One region of the Streptomyces sp. NPDC037288 genome, then DNA from elsewhere that is predicted to be linked to it. Evidence: predicted binding sites of a transcription regulator. Region 1 holds the regulator's gene; the other holds the start of a gene.
What was found. The regulator HspR, encoded in region 1, represses chaperone genes until heat shock. The targets are predictions, from matches to a motif close to TTGAGNNNNNNNNNCTCAA.
Positions count from the first base shown of each region.

Region 2: lon (endopeptidase La) is a predicted target of HspR. The motif match lies at 4,461-4,479, and genes of this name have one in related genera.

Region 1 is NZ_JBVJVY010000050.1:34,761-44,045, reverse strand. Features, by position in the region: gene ACZ7GZ_RS36215 (hypothetical protein) at 1-222, opposite strand, end outside; gene ACZ7GZ_RS36210 (helix-turn-helix transcriptional regulator) at 336-1,319, shown strand; gene ACZ7GZ_RS36205 (helix-turn-helix transcriptional regulator) at 1,282-2,328, opposite strand; gene ACZ7GZ_RS36200 (sugar ABC transporter substrate-binding protein) at 2,513-3,619, opposite strand; gene ACZ7GZ_RS36195 (fibronectin type III domain-containing protein) at 4,030-6,033, shown strand; gene ACZ7GZ_RS36190 (heat shock protein transcriptional repressor HspR) at 6,088-6,537, opposite strand; gene dnaJ (molecular chaperone DnaJ) at 6,543-7,715, opposite strand; gene grpE (nucleotide exchange factor GrpE) at 7,752-8,423, opposite strand; gene dnaK (molecular chaperone DnaK) at 8,420-9,285, opposite strand, start outside.
Region 2 is NZ_JBVJVY010000020.1:131,527-140,811, forward strand. Features, by position in the region: gene ACZ7GZ_RS22895 (multifunctional oxoglutarate decarboxylase/oxoglutarate dehydrogenase thiamine pyrophosphate-binding subunit/dihydrolipoyllysine-residue succinyltransferase subunit) at 1-389, opposite strand, end outside; gene ACZ7GZ_RS22900 (HAMP domain-containing sensor histidine kinase) at 691-1,806, opposite strand; gene ACZ7GZ_RS22905 (response regulator transcription factor) at 1,803-2,543, opposite strand; gene ACZ7GZ_RS22910 (spermine/spermidine synthase domain-containing protein) at 2,657-3,337, opposite strand; gene ACZ7GZ_RS22915 (rhomboid-like protein) at 3,533-4,354, shown strand; gene lon (endopeptidase La) at 4,502-6,922, shown strand; gene ACZ7GZ_RS22925 (ATP-binding SpoIIE family protein phosphatase) at 7,014-9,285, opposite strand, start outside.

The DNA of each region.
Region 1 (9,285 bases):
GAACCACGTGCTGTCACCCGGGGCAGCGGAGGCCTTGACGACCCACGTGCTGTCACCGGCACCGGCAGCAGACACGGTGCTCGTGCGCCAGGTACTGTCGCCCGCCGCATCCGCCTTCGTCCCCGCGAGGCCATTCAGCGCCCCGAAGGCCACCACGGCGGAGAAGGCGGCGACAAGCGCCGAGCGAAGCATTTTCTTACGCATAGTCGGCTTCGTCCTCATGTGAAGGTCACCTCTCCCCCGTCCGAATACGACGATGGCCCATTCCGGCACGTCATGGCCACACAAACGATGCATCATGTTCCTGCACGTTCAGGACCCTGGGGGGTGGAGATTTGGCAACGAACGGGACTAAGCGGACACATCCCCACGGGCTGACCGACCTGTGCGAGGACGGACGCCGTCTTTACGGGAACGCTCTCCGAACGGGACGCCTAGCCCGTACGGATGCCGAACCAGCACCGTGTCTGATGGAGTTCGCCCTTCTTCATCCCGATCCTGACGACCCGAACTGGCTCCGCCCGGTACCCCCGTCCATCGCCCTGGCCCAGCGGCTCACCCCCATCGAGCACGAGATCACCCAGCGAAGGCGGCAGTCGATCGAACTGGCCGATGCTTTCGAGCCGTTCATGAGCATCAGTGCGCAGCCCACGGCGACCACACACTCGATCACCGTGCTGGAAGGCCTCGACCGGATCAACGCGGCACTCGATCTGGCCACGGCCCAGTGCCAGACCGAGATGCTCACCGTCCAGCCCAGCCGCCGCCGCCTCGAACACACCCTCACTCAGGGGCTGAAGCGCGACAGACCACTGATCGAGCGGGGCTGCCGTATCCGGACGCTCTATCAGCACCCCGCCCGCTACAGCCCCGAGACGCTCGCCTACGTGGCCCAGTTCACCGACGGCAAGGTGGAGTACCGCACCATCGACGAACTCGTCGAGCGGCTGATCATCTGCGACGAGACCGTGGCCTTCATCCCGACCCGCGACGACGGGGAGATAGCCCTCGAACTCCGGCACCCGGGACTCGTCCGCTACCTGATCAAGGTCTTCGAGTTCATGTGGTCCCGCGCGGTCCCGCTGAGCGCCGGCGCCCCCTACGAGACCGCCCCCGACGGCATCCCGGAGATCCAGCACTCCATCGCCAAGCTTCTGGTGGAGGGTCACGTGGACGAGGCCATCGCCCGCCGCCTCGGGATGAACGTCCGCACCTGCCGGGCCCACATCGCCAAGCTGGCCTCGGCCCTCGGCAGCGGCAGCCGCGCCCAGCTCGGCTATCTCATCGCACGCTCCGGGATTCTTGATCAGGAGCCCTGAGCGCCCCCGCCGGCAGCGCGGGGCCGCGGTGGCCGTCCAGGCCGACCTGGGCGATCCGGACGCCCAGTTGGGTGCGGCTGGCCGCGCCGAGGGTCTCCGAGAGGCGGGCGATGTGGGCGCGGCAGGTGCGCACACTGATGCCGAGCCGCTCGGCGATCACGGCGTCCTGGTGGCCCTCGGCGAGCAGCGCGGCGATGGACTGCTCGCGGTGCGAGATGCCCTCGATGCCGGTGTCGGGGAGGGGGGCGGTGAGCGGGATGGCGAGGCGCCAGAGGCGTTCGAAGACCGTGACCAGGTACTCGACCAGGGCCGGATGGCGCAGCTCCAGGGCCATCGTGCGGTCGGCGTTGGCGGGGATGAAGGCGACCGTGCGGTCGAAGAGGATGAGCCGGTCGATGACCTCGTCCAGGGTGCGGGCCTCCACCGTGTCGCCCATCAGCTCCAGGTAGTTGAGCAGCCCCTGCCCGTGCCGGGCCACGTGCGTGTACAGGTCGCGCATGCGCACGCCCCGGCCGCGCAGCGCCAGCGCCCGGTGCAGCCCCTCGGTCAGCTCGGCCTCCCGGCGGATGCCGCCGGGCTGCACGGTGAGCACCTCCGTCGTGCACGCCTCGGTCGCCTCGTCCATCGCGGCCTGGATCCGGGACAGCCCGTCCAGTACCCGGATCGCGCTGCCCTCGGCGGGCGCGGCGAGCGCGCCCAGCTGACGGCCGAGTCCGGCGTACCACTCGAAGGCGGCCACCGCCGAGCCCACCCGCCGCTGACTCTCGCTGACCTCGTCGTAGACCCCGCGCAGCAGCCTGGTCATGACCTCCTGCGGGGAGGTCGGCACCAGCCAGTCCATGTCGTCGGGGTCCGGGTGCAGCAGGGCCAGTTCCAGCAGGCAGGGCACCGTCTCGGCATCAGTGCGCGGCACCCGCCCGCGGCGTACCGCCCGGGAATACACCCGATCCCCGGCCGCGCACAGTCGGTCGGCGCCGTGTGGATGCTCGTCCGCCCCGCGCCCGGCCATCGCCCATTTCACCCCCGGTGTGCTGCCACTTCCGCAGCGCAACTATGCGCGGCGCCGACCGGGTCCGCAACACGGCTCGACTCAACGGGGCCCGCGGCAAACGCGTCTATGTCCGGGTATCGACCAGGCTCCGCCCCTCGCCTTGCAACAAGCTGAAGCGCTTCGCCGGGGGCGCGGGGGACGCCTACTTCAGGCCGAGCGTCGCGCAGGCCACCTTGTACTTGGGGGTGCAGATGTCGCCCACGGAGTAGATGCCGTCCGCGATGACCGTGGACTTGATGGTGCGCTTGGTCAGGGCGATCGGCTGGATCAGCTTGGCCGGGATGTCCTTGGCGGTGGGGCTGTCGACCTTGTCCTGGGTGAGCGCGTCGAACTGGATGTCCTTGCCCTGGACCCTGGCGACGGCCATCTGCGCGGCGGCCTCGGCCTCGTCCGGGTAGGCCTTGTAGACGCTCATGTACTGCTCGCCGGCCACGATCCGCTGGACCGCGTCGAGTTCCGCGTCCTGGCCGGTGACCGGGGGCAGGCTCGTGACCCCCGCCGCCTTCAGGGCCTTGATGACACCGCTCGCCATGCCGTCGTTGGCGGCGTAGACACCGGCGATGTTGTTCTTGCCGATCTGGCCGATCGCCTGGGTCATGTGGGCCTCGGCGATCTCCGGCTTCCAGTCCGTGGTGTCGTACGACTCCGCGATCGTCACCTTGCCGTTCAGCTCGGAGAGCGCGCCCTGCTTGAACTGCTTGGCGTTCGGGTCGGTGGGCGAGCCGTTCACCATGACGATCTTGTCGGAGGTGTCGGTGTTCGGCCCGAGGGCCTCCAGCAGGGTCCGGCCCTGCACCTCTCCGACGAGCTCGTTGTCGAAGGAGACGTAGGCGTCGATCGGGCCCTCGGCGAGACGGTCGTAGGCGATGACCGGGATGCCCGCGTCCTTGGCCTTCTGCACCCCGGCGGCGACGGCATGCGAGTCGACGGCGTCGAGCAGGATGATGTCGACCTTCTCGTCGATCATCTTCTGCAGCTGCGAGGCCTGCCGGGAGGCGTCCGCGTCGGCGTTGTCGTACTCGACCTTGCCCCGCTTGTTGGTGAGTCGGGCGACCTTGTCCTTGATGATCGGGTAGTCGAACCTGTCGTAGCGGGTGTTCGCCTTCTCCGGCAGCAGCAGGCCCACGGTGATGTCGTCACCCTTGCTCGGGCTCGCGCTCGCGCCGTCCCCCGTCGCGTCCAGCACGCCGCATCCGGCGAGCGAGAGGGTCATCGTGGATGCGGCCACGGATATGGCGATACGACGCATTCGAGAGCTCACTTCAGGTGCGTTCCGGACGTAGGGCTGCTATACGCCCCAGGTGTCTGAAAAGACAACGCGCAGGCCACACCCGGCGTCAAGCGGAACTACTTAACGAGTCCGCAACATCACCCTCAGCTGACACTGTGAAGGACGAACGGAATCTTCTCCAAACACTCTTTACGGACCCTTCGTCCAAGGGGTGTTCAGGAGACGGCAAAGGAGACGGCAAGAGAACGGGAACACCGGGGCGCAGCCGATGTGGATGATCGCGGTCGAGATGGCCGGCGACATGCTCTCCGGCTGACCGGCCAACAGCGTTTCAAAGATCGGCAAAGATCCGCACAACCAACCCCCTCGCTCGCGAGTCGTGATCACCGCGGCCGTCCGCCGCTTCCCCGACTCGACCAGAGGACCGAATGATCCCAGCCAGATGCGCGACCGCAGCCGCCGTCGTACTCGCCACCGCCGGCGGCCTGCTGGGCGCGGCCACCGCGTCCGCCTCCGCCGCCACGGCCTGCGCCTCGCCGACGTACAAGCGCACGTTCTACGCGAACACCACGTTCTCCGGCACTCCGAAGAAAACGGACTGTGACAGCGCCATCGACCAGAGCTGGAGCGGCGCTCCCGCCTCCGGCCTGCCGAAGGACTACTTCGGCGTCCGCTGGACCGTCACCCGCGACTTCGGCTCCGGCGGGCCCTTCGCGTTCGCCGTCTCCGGGACCGACGGCATCCGGGTCTACCTGGACGGCGTCCGCAAGGTCGACCTCTGGTCCGGCACCTCGGGTGCGCGAGCCAGGACCGTCGACGTCAGCGTCCCCCAGGGCAGGCACACCCTGCGGCTCGACTACGTCAACTGGACGGGCGCGGCGAGCGTGAGGTTCGGCTACACCCCGCGCACCTCCGCCACCGTCGACAAGGTCAAGCCCCTCGTTCCGGCCGGGACTTCGGTCCGCTACGACCCCGCGACCGGCAGGGCCGGGATCAGCTGGGCGAGGAACGCCGAGATGGACCTCGCCGGTTACCGCGTCTACCGGCGGCCGAAGGGCTCGTCGTACCCCGCCGAGCCGCTGGCCACGACCACCTCCACGGCGTACACCGACACCACTTTGCCGAAGACCGGCGCCGCCTACTACTACGAGGTCCGCGCCTACGACAGGGCGGGCAACGAGTCGGCGGGCACGGCGGACCAGGGCGTGACCACCGTGGACACCACCGCTCCGGCCGCGCCCGCCGACGCCGCGGACTGGTCCATGGACCCGGTTCGCGAGGTCACGCTGTCCTGGAGCCGGAACACCGAGCCCGACCTCGCGGGCTACCGGGTGTACCGCTCCGTCGCGCGGCCCGTCACGACGACCCCGGACCACCTGCTGAGCGGTGACACGCTGCTGCAGTCCACGTGGTGGACCGACCGTCCGCCGCAGACCGGAGACCGCTACTTCTACGTCGTCACCGCCGTCGACACCGCCGGCAACGAGTCGGCGCCGTCCGGTGTTTCCGAGTACTACACCCGCGACGAGACCCCGCCCGCCTACGTCCCGGACGTGACGGCCGAGGACGGCGAGCGGGGCGTCACCCTGAACTGGCCCTGGGGCCCCGAGGGCAGCGGCGTCTCGCGGTTCCTCGTCTACCGGGACGGCGACCGCCTCACCGAGGTGGCCGGCACCTCGTACACGGACACCGGCGTCGAGCGCTCGACCACACACACCTACACCGTCCGGTCCCTGGACGACGCGGGCAACGGCGGCCCCCTCTCGGCCCCCGTCACCGTCCAGCACGTCGGCGACTACACGCCCCCGCCCGCCGTGACCGGGCTGACCGCCACCCCGCAGGGCAACGGCGTCCTGCTCGACTGGGACGACAGCACCGCCGCCGACGTGGACCACTACGAGATCCACCGGGGCGTGTACCGCGACGGCACCTGGACCTACACCGACATCACGCCCAGCCTCCCGTTCGGCACCGTCTGGTCCGGGAACCGGGACGTGAGCCTGCCCGACGGCGAGCACCTGCGCTATGTGGTCGTGGCCGTCGACCGGGACGGCAACGCCCTGGACACCGGCGCCTCGACCGGCGTGGAGGTCACCGAGCTGGACCTGATGCCGGCGGAGACCTATCCGGACGATTCCGGCCATCTGTGGATGCGGGTCCTGGACACCGCCGAGGGTCCCGACATCGACGCCTCCGCCTACGGGGACGACCCGAAGGGCACCCCGACCGGCTACCACGTGTACCGCTGGGACCGCGACGCCGGCGCCTACGTACGGCTGACCGGCACGCCCGTCGGCTTCGGCACCGGCTACCGGGACACCACCGCGCCGGCGGCCGACACCGTCTTCTACAAGGTCACCGCCGTCTACGCCGACGGCACCGAGTCGGACCCGGTCGGCGCTCACGTGTTCCGGATCGGCATCGCGCCCTGAGGCACGGGAAAAGGGGCCCGGAGGTCTCCCTCCGGGCCCCTTGCCACCGCTGTCTCAGTCGCTCTGCTGCCGTTTCGGCCGCCACACCACCAGCGCGCTGGTCTGCTGGACCTCCTGGTACGGGACCAGGTCGCGGCGGTAGGAGGCGTGGACGGCGGCCTCGCGCTGCTGCATCGCGGCCGCCGCGCCGTCCAGGGCCGCCTCCAGTTCCACGACGCGGGACTGGAGGGCGGCGACCTGGTTCTCCAGTTCGATGATCCGCTTGATGCCGGCCAGGTTGATGCCCTCGTCCTGCGACAACTGCTGCACCTGGCGGAGCAGTTCGATGTCGCGGGCCGAGTAGCGCCGGCCCCGGCCCGCGGTGCGGTCCGGGGAGACCAGGCCGAGGCGGTCGTACTGGCGCAGCGTCTGCGGGTGGAGTCCGGAGAGCTGGGCCGCCACCGAGATGACGTAGACCGGGGTCTCCTCGGTCAGTTCATACGGGTTACGTCGACGGCCGTCCATCTCTCTCAGTCTCCCTTCGCGGCCTCGAACAGCTCCGCCCGCGGGTTCTCGCCCGCGGTCGCCTCGCGATACGCCTCCAGTGCGTCACGAGCCTTCCCCGACAGGTCCTTGGGGACACGCACCTCGACGGTGACCAGGAGGTCGCCGCGGGTGCCGTCCTTGCGGACCGCGCCCTTGCCGCGGGCGCGCATGGTGCGGCCGTTGGGCGTGCCGGGCGGCAGCTTCAGGGTGACGGACGGGCCGCCCAGGGTGGGGACCCTCACCTCGCCGCCGAGCGCGGCCTCGACGAAGGTCACCGGGACGGTCACCGTGAGGTTGTCGCCCTTGCGCCCGAACACCGGGTGCTCGCCGACGTGCACGACCACGTACAGGTCGCCCGCCGGTCCACCCCGCTCGCCGGGCGCGCCCTTGCCGCGCAGCCGGATGCGCTGCCCGTCGGTCACGCCGGCCGGGATGCGGACCTGCATCGTGCGCGAGGACTTGGCGCGGCCGCTGCCCTTGCACTCCATGCAGGGGTGCTCCGCGATCAGCCCGCGGCCCTTGCAGTCGGGGCAGGGATCGGTGAGCGAGAAACCGCCGCCCGAGCCCCGCGCCACCTGCCCGGTGCCGACGCAGGTCGGGCACACGCGCGGTGTGCCGTTCTTGTCGCCGGTGCCGGAGCAGGCCTTGCAGGGTGCCTGGGAGGACATCCTGAGCGGCACCGTGGCGCCCTCGATGGCCTCCGTGAAGCTCAGCGTGACCTCGGTGTCGATGTCCTGGCCGCGCCGGGGCTGGGTGCGTGTGCCCGTGGCTCCGCCGCGGTTGAACAGGCCCCCGAAGACGTCACCGATTCCGCCGCCGAAGCCGCCGGAACCCCCGCCCTGGGCGCCGCCTCCGAAGAGGTCGCCCAGGTCGAAGTTGAAGGAGCCGCCGGTGCCCGGCCCGGGGCGGAAGCCGCCGTTGCCGAACAGGGCGCGTGCCTCGTCGTACTCCTTGCGCTTCTTGGGGTCGCCGAGGATGTCGTTCGCCTCGGAGATCTCCTTGAAGCGCTCCTCGGCCTTGGTGTTGCCCTTGTTGGCGTCCGGGTGGAACTCGCGGGCGAGCTTCCGGTACGCCTTCTTGATCTCGGCCTCGGTGGCGTCCTTGGGGACGCCGAGGACCTTGTAGTAGTCCTTCTCGATGAAGTCCTTGGTGCTCATCCTCGACGCCCCTCCTTCCTGTCTGCGGTGATTACGTCAGCCCTCGTCCGGGCCACCGTTCTCCTTGTCGTCGGCGGAGCCGGCCTGCTTCGCCTCGGTGTTCTCCTCGGCGCCCTCGGCCTTGACGGTCTGCGCGCCGGGCTGCGGCTCGGCGACGGCCACCCGCGCGGGGCGGATGGTGCGCTCGCCGATGCGATACCCGGGCTGCAGGATCGCCACGCAGGTCGTCTCGGTGACGTCCGGCGCGTAGGAGTGCATCAGGGCCTCGTGGATGGTCGGGTCGAAGGGCTCGCCCTCCTTGCCGAACTGCTGCAGGCCCATCTTGGCCGCGACGGTCTCCAGCGACTCGGCCACCGACTTGAAGCCGCCGACCAGTTCGCCGTGTTCCCGCGCGCGGCCGATGTCGTCCAGCACGGGCAGCAGCTCGGTCAGGAGGTTCGCGATGGCGATCTCCTTGACCGCGGCGCGGTCCCGCTCGACCCGGCGGCGGTAGTTCTGGTACTCGGCCTGGAGGCGCTGGAGGTCGAGCGTGCGCTCGTTCAGCGCCGTACGTACCTGGTCCAGCTGGGCCACCAGGCCCGCGTCTGCGTTTCCGTCCCCGGCCGGGGCCGCCCCCTCCTCGGGGGCGGCCTTCGGCTCGGCGTCGTCGGAGGTGGCGCCGGAGGGGACGTCGGGCTTCTCCTCGAAGCCCGGGGTCTCCTCCGTCACGCGGCACCGTCCTTGCGCTCGTCGTCCACGATCTCCGCGTCCACGACGTCGTCGTCAGCGGCCTTGCCGCCCTGGGCGGCGCCCTCCGGGCCGCCGGCGGCCTGCGCGGACTGGGCGTCGGCGTACATGGCCTGGCCCAGCTTCTGCGAGACGGCCGCGACCTTCTCGGTGGCGGTGCGGATCTCGGCGGTGTCCTCGCCCTTGAGCTTCTCCTTCAGCTCGGCGACGGCCTCCTCGACCTCGGTCTTGATCTCGCCCGGGACCTTGTCCTCGTTGTCCTTGAGGAACTTCTCGGTCTGGTAGACGAGCTGCTCGCCCTGGTTGCGGGTCTCGGCGGCCTCGCGGCGGCGGTGGTCCTCCTCCGCGTACTGCTCGGCCTCCTGGCGCATGCGGTCGACCTCGTCCTTCGGCAGCGAGGAGCCGCCGGTGACGGTCATCTTCTGCTCCTTGCCCGTGCCCAGGTCCTTGGCGGTCACGTGCATGATGCCGTTGGCGTCGATGTCGAAGGAGACCTCGATCTGCGGGACGCCACGCGGCGCCGGCGGCAGACCGGTCAGTTCGAACATGCCGAGCTTCTTGTTGTACGCCGCGATCTCGCGCTCGCCCTGGTAGACCTGGATCTGCACGGACGGCTGGTTGTCCTCGGCCGTCGTGAAGATCTCGGAGCGCTTCGTCGGGATCGTGGTGTTGCGCTCGATCAGCTTGGTCATGATGCCGCCCTTGGTCTCGATGCCGAGGGACAGCGGGGTGACGTCGAGGAGCAGGACGTCCTTGACCTCGCCCTTGAGGACACCGGCCTGGAGCGAGGCGCCGATGGCGACGACCTCGTCCGGGTTCACACCCTTGTTGGCCTCCTTGCCGC
Region 2 (9,285 bases), on a different contig from region 1:
GGCGCCTGTGCGGGCGTCGCCGGCCTGGCCGGGGCGGGGGCCGCGGCCTTGGCCGCGGGAGCGGGGGCCGGTGCCGGGGTGGCCGGCTTCGGGGCCACGGGGGCCGGGGCGGGCGCGGCCGGGGCCGGCGCGCTCTGGGCCTGCGGAGCCGTGGTGGTCTCTGCGGCCCCCGCGGCCGCAGTACCCGCCGGAGCCGAGGCGGCAGGCGCCCCCGGCTTGTAGTCGGCGAAGAAGTCCCACCAGGCGCGGTCTACCGAATTCGGGTCCTGGAGGTACTGCTGATAGATCTCGTCGACGAGCCACTCGTTCGGACCGAACGCGGCAGCGGGGTTCTTCCCGGCTTGGTCGTCGGTCGAGATGCTCGGGTTACTGGGGGACTGTGGCGACACGGCGGCAACCGCCCTCTTCCGCTTCACAAGGTGATGGACAGCGGGAATAAAGGCTACGCCTCCAAGACCGTGAAGGTCAGGTCGGGCCGGTTCATCGTCGTGTAAGTCACATCGAAAATCTTGTTTCAGGGCTTGATATGGCGGGAAACAAGCGTGGTTCCGCATGTGGGCGGGGGTGTGCGGGATCGCCGGGAGCGGCCCGGCGTCACGGCGGCACGGACCTGGCCCGGATCACACGTGTCCAGCTGCACGGCGACGGCCGCGACCTCGTGGATCTTGTGCTTCCGGATCGGACTTTACGTCAACTTGAGGCGGAAGTCAGTCCCGGGAGAGTGATGATGATCCGGCAGCCCCGCTCGGATTCGGCCACACCGATCCGGCCGCCGTGCAGATCCACCGCCCAGCGGGCGATCGCCAGACCGAGGCCCGTACCGCCGTCGCTGCCCGGCCCGTGCGGCCGGGTCACCGCGCCCCGGTTGAACCGCTCGAACACCTTGTGCCACTCCGAGCGGGGGATCCCGGGGCCCTCGTCCAGGACCTCCAGCTCCAGCGACTCCGGCTGCGGCCCGCGCCGCGCCTTCACCGTCACCCGGCCGTGCGGCGGGCTGTGCTTGACCGCGTTGTCGATCAGGTTGGCGACGACCTGGTGGATGCGCTCGGGATCCGCGTGCGCGGTCAGCTCCGGCGGGGAGACGTCCAGGTGCAGATGGACGTCGGTGCGGGTGTGGCTGCCGGAGCCGGAGGCGATGCCGGCGCGCGCCGAGGCCACCATGTTGGCCTCCTTCAGCACGCCCGACAGGTACGGCCACACCTCGAAACGGCGCATCTTCAGCGGGACGACGCCGTTGTCGAGCCGGGACAGGTCCAGCAGGGTCTCCACCAGCCGGCCGAGCCGCTCGGTCTGTTTCAGGGCCGTCCGCATGGTCTCGGGGTCGGCCTCGGTGACGCCGTCGACGATGTTCTCCAGCACGGCCCGCAGCCCGGCGATGGGGGTGCGCAGCTCGTGCGAGACGTTCGCGACCAGCTCTTTTCGCTGGCTGTCCTGGGCCTCCAGCTCGTCCGCCATGACGTTGATCGTCCGGGCCAGGTCGCCCAGCTCGTCCCGGCGGCCCTCGCTCACCCGGCGGGTGTAGTCACCCTCGGAGATCGACCGCGCCACCGTGTTCATCTCGTCCAGCGGCATGGTGAGCGAATGCGCCACGAACTGCGTGATCAGCAGTGTGGCGATCATCGAGAAGACCGTGATGAAACGCAGCTCGGTCTTGGTGTGCACCGCGACGATCGACAGTCCGGTGGTGATCAGCACCGATATGACGACGAGTGCACCCAGCTTGGTCTTGATCGAGAACGGGCGTACGCCGCCCCAGGGATCCTCCCCGGGGCTCCTCCGCGCGGCCTGCCGCCCGTCGCCGCTCACGGTGTCGGCGTCTCCAGCGCGTATCCCACGCCGTGCACGGTGCGGATGCGCTCGGCGCCGATCTTCCGGCGCAGCGCCTTGATGTGGCTGTCGACCGTACGGGTGCCGGAGGCGTCCGCCCAGTCCCACACCTCGGCCAGCAGCTGCTCCCGGGAGAGCACCGCGCGCGGGGTGTTCGCCAGGCACACCAGCAGGTCGAACTCGGTGGGCGTCAGGTGGACGTCCTCGGACTTCACCCGCACCCGGCGCTGCGCGTGGTCGATCTCCAGCTCGCCGAGGCGCAGGATCCCGCTGCGCGGCGTCGCGGCGGCCAGGGCCGCCCGCTCCACCCGCCGCAGCAGCACGTGCACCCGCGCGGCCAGCTCCCGCATCGAGAACGGCTTGGTCATGTAGTCGTCCGCACCGACCCCGAGACCGACCAGCATGTCCGTCTCGTCGTCCCGCGCGGTCAGCATCAGCACCGGCACCGGGCGCTGCGCCTGCACCCGCCGACAGACCTCGAGGCCGTCGAAGCCCGGCAGCATGATGTCGAGGATCAGCAGATCGGGCTGCCAGGCCTCGGCCGTGTCGACGGCCGCCGGACCGTCCGACGCGGTTTGCACGAGAAATCCCTCGGCGCGGAGCCGGGCCGCGATGGCGTCGACGATCGTGGGGTCGTCTTCGACGACCAGCACCCGGCGCTGTGCGCCCGGGGTGGTCGTCGCCGCGCCGCTCTGGGAGGTGTGTGTCTGCTCCATCGCCCGCCCCTGCTTGTTGCTTTCCGGAACCAGTGGGGTGATCCCATGTCTGCGATTGACGCTTGAATGATCCGCGTCAGGGCAGCACATTACGGGGATCCGTCGTGCTGTCGCTATCCAGGTCGTACGCCGAGGTGTACGGCGTCCGGAACGCCCCGGGCAACGGGGACCTCTTCGGTACGCACCTGCCGGAACCCGGCATTCCGCAAGGTTCCTTCAAATTCCGGAGAGGGCTCGGCGGACCACACGGCCAGCACTCCACCGGGTTCCAACACCCGTAGGCAGGCGGCCAGTCCGGCCGGTGAGTAGAGGCTGTGGTTGTCGTCCGTGACGGTCCAGCCGGGACCGTTGTCGACGTCCAGGCAGAGGGCGTCGAACGTGTCCGATGTCTCATGGACGAACGCCACGAGATCCTCCTGCACGATCTCGGTGCGCGGATCGCCGAGCGCCCCGGCGGAAACCTCTGCCAGCGGCCCGTCCCGGTGCCAGTCGACGACGGCGGACTCCCGCTCGACCACGGTGATCCGCCCCCACCGGGGGTCCGCCGCCGCATGTGCGAGTGAGAATCCCACGCCCAGCCCGCCGATCAGCACGCTCGGCTCCGGCCGCCCGTCCAGCGCGCCGTACGCGGCGTCCACCAGCAGCCGCTCCGAGCGGCCGTCGGAGGTGTCCATCAGGAAACAGCCGTTGGCGATGATCTGCAGCAGCGTTCCGTGCCGGCGCAGCACCACCTCGCCGTACGGGCCGTCGCGCCGGTCGAGGACCACGGGAGAGTCGTACACGCCAGCAGTCATGCCCCCATCCTGCTCGAACGCGCCCAGTCCTTCACGGGAATTGCGGATGACACGCGCGCGCTGTGGACAACGGGCCGGGCGCGGACGCATCCGGCACGTGAGAGGTTGCTGTGAATCCGCTCTCGCGTGGCGTCGGTCATAGACAGCGACCCGCGCAACGCGAAGGGTGGGGCGCGAAGGAAGGAGCGCCACACTGTGGAACCGATCGCGACGGGCCCTGCGTCGGCCGCGTCCGCGCCCTTTCCGGGCGCTCCGCTCACCGACGCCGGTGGCGTCGTCCCGGCACCCGCGCTCGCGGACCTGCTGGACGGCATGCCGCGCCAGCGGCACGCCACGGCCCCCGTCCGGAACCCCGCCCCCGCCGCCCCGCGCCCGGCCAGGAGGGTCCCGCGGCTGTGGCGCCTGCTGCCCACGCCCGCCGGAACCCCGTTCACCTTCTCCTACGGTGTCGTCCTGGCCGTCACCTCGGTGGTCGCCGCCCTGGCCGACCCGGGCCTGGTGCACTCCCTCTACCAGGGCTCCAGCACGGACGTCGCCCATCTGGTGCGCACCCCCGTGCTGGTGCTGCTGGCGAGCGCCCTGTGGATCGCGGGCGGCGTCCTGTCGCCGTACGCGCTCGCGTTCGTGCTGGTGCTCACCGCGCTCGAACGGCGCATAGGCGGCGCGCGGGCGGCCTGTGTCTTCCTTGCCGGGCACGTCCTGGCCACCCTCGCGACCGAGGTCCCGGTGGGCCTGGCCGTCCTGTTCGGCGACCTTCCCGCCACCTCGCTGCACCGGCTCGACTACGGCATCAGCTTCGGCGTCGCCGCCAGCACGGGCGCCCTGGCCGGCCTCCTGAGCCCCTGGCTGCGCTGGCCCCTCCTGGCCCTGGCGACCACCGCCCTCGTCGACGACCTGATCGCGTTCCTGGACCCGATGACGAACTGGGGCCATCTCATCGCCCTCGCCATCGGCATCAGCGGCTGGCCGCTCGTGCGGCGCTGGCGCGTCCCGGCGGTCTCGCCGGTTTCCCTGTGACCACCGGACAGACCCGCATGCCGGACCGTCTCCCGGCCTTCCTGGGGCGCGGCAACTGATCGCTCACAGCGAACAAACACGGGGAACACCAGTCAGCCCCCAGCAGTTGAGTCGGCATAGCTCAACTTGACTGCCGAAGGGGAGATCATGGCTACTGAGTCCACGGCGTTCACGCTCGTCCTGCCCGTGCTGCCGCTCGACGACGAGGTCGTGCTGCCCGGCATGGTGGTTCCGCTGGACCTGAGCGACGCCGAGGTGCGGGCCGCGATGGAGGCCGCACAGGCCGCCGCTCGGTCGGAACCGGGCAAGCCCAGGGTGCTGCTGGTGCCCCGCATCGACGGCACGTACGCGAAGACCGGTGTGCTGGGCACGGTCGAGCAGGTCGGCCGACTGGCCGACGGTGACCCGGGGGCTCTGATCCGCGGCCGCAGCCGCGTGCGGATCGGCGCCGGCACCACCGGTCCCGGCGCGGCCCTGTGGGTCGAGGGCGCCCGCGTCGACGAGGGCGTCCCCGACCCGCTGCCGGGTCAGGTCGCGGACCTCGTCAAGGAGTACAAGGCGCTCGCCACCGCCTGGCTGAAGAAGCGCGGCGCCTGGCAGGTCGTGGACCGCGTCCAGGCCATCGACGACGTCTCCGCGCTCTCCGACAACTCCGGCTACTCGCCGTTCCTCACCATCGAACAGAAGGTCGAACTGCTGGAGACCGCCGACCCGGTGGCCCGGCTCAAGCTCGCCACGCAGCAGCTCCGCGACCACCTCGCCGAGCAGGACGTGGCCGAGACCATCGCCAAGGACGTCCAGGAGGGCGTCGACAAGCAGCAGCGCGAGTTCCTGCTGCGCCGCCAGCTGGAGGCCGTCCGCAAGGAACTGCGCGAGCTGAACGGCGACAAGGACAGCGAGGAGTCCGACGACTACCGCGCCCGCGTCGAGGCCGCCGACCTGCCGGAGAAGGTCCGCGAGGCCGCCCTGAAGGAGGTCGACAAACTGGAGCGGGCCTCCGACCAGTCGCCCGAGGGCTCCTGGATCCGGACCTGGCTGGACACGGTCCTCGAACTCCCGTGGAACTCCCGCACCGAGGACACGTACGACATCCAGGGCGCCAAGGCGATCCTGGACGCCGAGCACGCCGGTCTGCGGGACGTGAAGGAGCGCATCACCGAGTACCTCGCGGTACGCAAGCGGCGCGGTGAGCGCGGACTCGGCGTGATCGGCGGCCGGCGCGGCGGTGCCGTCCTGGCCCTGGTCGGACCCCCCGGCGTCGGAAAGACGAGCCTGGGGGAGAGCGTGGCCCACGCCATGGGCCGCAAGTTCGTCCGCGTGGCCCTCGGCGGTGTCCGCGACGAGGCCGAGATCCGCGGCCACCGCCGTACGTACGTCGGCGCGCTGCCCGGCCGGATCGTACGGGCCGTCAAGGAGGCCGGATCCATGAACCCGGTGGTCCTGCTGGACGAGATCGACAAGGTGGGCTCCGACTTCCGCGGCGACCCGGCCGCGGCCCTGCTCGAAGTCCTGGACCCGGCGCAGAACCACACCTTCCGGGACCACTACCTGGAGGTCGAACTCGACCTGTCGGACGTGGTCTTCCTGGCCACCGCCAACGTCCTGGAGGCCATCCCGGAGGCGCTCGCCGACCGTATGGAGATCGTCCGCCTGGACGGCTACACCGAGGACGAGAAGGTCGTCATCGCCCGTGACCACCTGCTTCCGCGCCAGCTGGAGCGGGCGGGACTCGGCGAGGACGAGGTCACCCTGGACGAGAGCGCCCTGCGCAAGCTGGCCGGCGAGTACACGCGCGAGGCGGGTGTGCGCACCCTGGAGCGCTCGATCGCACGCCTGCTCCGCAAGGTCGCGGCCCAGCACGAACTGGGCGAGCGGCAACTGCCGTTCACCGTCCGGGACGAGGACCTGCGCGGTCTGATCGGGCGTCCGCACCACGTGCGCGAGTCCGCCCAGGACCCGGCCGAGCGCCGTACGTCCGTCCCGGGTGTGGCGACCGGCCTCGCGGTCACCGGCGCCGGCGGTGACGTCCTCTTCGTGGAGGCGTCCCTCGCCGACCCGGAGACGGGCGCGGCCGGCCTGACCCTGACCGGTCAGCTCGGTGACGTGATGAAGGAGTCCGCGCAGATCGCGCTGAGCTTCCTGCGCAGCCACGGCGCCGAACTGGAGCTCCCGGTCGGCGACTTGAAGGACCGGGGCGTACACATCCACTTCCCGGCGGGCGCGGTCCCGAAGGACGGCCCGAGCGCCGGCATCACGATGACCACGGCCCTCGCGTCGCTGCTCTCCGGGCGGCTGGTCCGCACGGACGTGGCGATGACGGGCGAGGTCTCACTGACGGGCCGCGTCCTGCCCATCGGCGGCGTGAAGCAGAAGCTGCTCGCCGCCCAGCGTGCCGGGGTGACCACCGTGATCATCCCCAAGCGCAACGAGCCCGACCTGGACGACGTCCCGGCCGAGGTACTGGACGGGCTCGACGTCCACACCGTGACCGACGTCCGCCAGGTCCTGGAGCTGGCGCTCGCGCCCGCGACGAACGGCGCGGCGCCGGAGGTTCCCGTGGCGGCGTGACGGACGCTGCGGGATGAGCGGAGGCCCGGTCCCCTGGAAACCAGAGGGAGGCCCGGGCCTTCGCCATGCGCGCGTACATGGACGGGCTGACTCAACCGGCGGCCCCGGCGAGCGACTGCTCCGCCCAGACCGTCTTGCCGACCCGGTCGTGCCGGGTGCCCCAGCGGTCGGCCAGCTGGGCGACCAGCAGCAGGCCCCGGCCGCCCTCGTCGAAGATTCGGGCGCGCCGCATGTGCGGGGTGGTGCCGCTGGAGTCGTACACCTCGCAGATCAGGGTCGAGTCCTGGTGGATCAGCCGGAGCCGGACGGGCGGGCGGCCGTACCGCATGGCGTTGGTGACCAGCTCGCTGACCATCAGCTCGGTGGGGAAGGTGGCTTCGTCCAGGCCCCACGCGGACAGCTGGTCGCAGGCCAGGCGGCGGGCCCGCGAGACGTCCGTGGGGTCGTTCGCCAGCTGCCAGGCGGCGACGCGGTCCTCGCGCAGGACCCGGGTGCGGGCGACCAGCAGGGCGACGTCGTCGTCGGGGCGGTGGCTCAGCAGCTCGGTGAGCACGCGGTCGCAGACGGCGTCCAGCGTGGTCGCGGGCCGGCCGAGCGCGGCGAACATCTTGTCCAGCGCCTCGTCGATGTCGTGCTCCCGGGCCTCGAAGAGCCCGTTGGTGTAGAGCGCGAGCAGGCTCCCCTCGGGCAGTTCGGTCTCGATCGCCTCGAAGGGCAGCCCGCCGAGCCCGAGCGGTGGCCCCGCGGGCACGTCGAGGAAGCGCACGGCGCCGTCCGGCGTGACCACGGCGGGCGGCGGATGGCCGGCCCGGGCCAGGGTGCACCGGCGCGAGACGGGGTCGTAGACGGCGTACAGACAGGTGGTGCCGATGCCGCCGGCGGTCTCGGCGGCCGGGTCCGCGCTGCCCTCGTCGGCGGCGAGCCGCAGCACCAGGTCGTCGAGGTGGGTGAGGAGTTCGTCGGCCGGCAGGTCGACGTCCGCCAGCGTGCGCACCGCCGTACGCAGCCGGCCCATGGTGGCCGAGGCGCGGATGCCGTGGCCCACCACGTCGCCCACGACGAGCGCCACCCGCGCCCCGGACAGCGGGATCACGTCGAACCAGTCGCCGCCCACGCCGGCCCGGGTCGCGGTGGGCAGATAGCGGGCGGCGATCTCCAGGGCCGCCTGGGCGGGCAGCGTGTGCGGGAGCAGGCTCCGCTGGAGGGCCATGGTGGTGGTGCGGGCCCGCGAGGAGGCGTGGGCCTGCCGGATGCCGGCGGCCGCCTTGGCCGTGAACTCCTGGGCCAGCCGCAGCTCCCCCGGGCCGAACGGCCCCCGGCCGGGGCGCCGGCCGAAGAGCGCCACGCCGAGCGCCCCGCCCTGGGCGAGCAGCGGCACCGCCAGCAGCGAGCGCGCCCCGGACGCGCGCAGCCACGCCGCGCCCGGGTCCACCGCCGCCCACTCGGCGACGACCGGATCCGCCGTGTCGTACAGCAGCGGCCGGCTCGCCGCGAGGCACTGGGCCGGAGGGGAGTCCACCGGGCAGACGACCGCCTCGCCCGGGCCGGCGCCGTAGGCGGTTCCGTGGCCGTCCGGGACGGCGCGCAGCGCGGCGCGGCGCAGCACCACCAGGCCGGGCCGCCCGGGCTCGTCGTCCGCGTCGCGGGGCGAGTCCAGCAGGTCGACCGCCATGACATCGGCGAGCCGGGGAACCGTGACCTCGCCGAGTTCCTGGGCGGCACGGGCCTGGTCCGCCACCGGGCCGACGCGCGGCCCGCTCTCGTGCGCCGCCTGTGGCGGGCCGGCGGCGTCCTGGTCGGGCGCCTGCGTGGACAGGCAGACGGCGCGCACCCGGCCCCCGGCGTCCTTCAGCGGGGTGAGCACGGCGCCGGCGGCGAGTTCCGGGCCGAGTGCGGCCGTGGCCTGCTGCGGCCGGCCGGACTCCAGCGCGAGCCGCATCGACCGGTCGGCCTCCTCGCTCGCGGCGCCGGGCGCGATGTGCGGCAGGCGCAGTCCGCGCATCGCGGCCTCGGGCAGGGCGAGGGCGTGCTCCATCCGGCGGTTGGCGCGCACGAGCCGCAGGTCGGCGTCGAAGATCGCCAGTGGGAAGGGGGACTGCAGGAACGTCCACTCCTCCAGTGGTTCGCCCCGGGGCGGCTGCGGCCGGGCCGTCACGGCGCTCACCACGAGCCAGTCGGTGACCCCGCCCTTCGAGGTCCGGCGGTGGGCGAGCACGCCCAGCTCCAGTCGCCGGCCGTCGCGGTGGCGCAGCGGGACGGTGCCGTTCCAGCGTTCGCGTCCGGCCAGGATCCGGCGGGCCGCCGAGCCGTCGGCGGCGAGCAGCGCGGTGGCGGGCCGTCCGACGACGGCCCGCGAGTCGTAG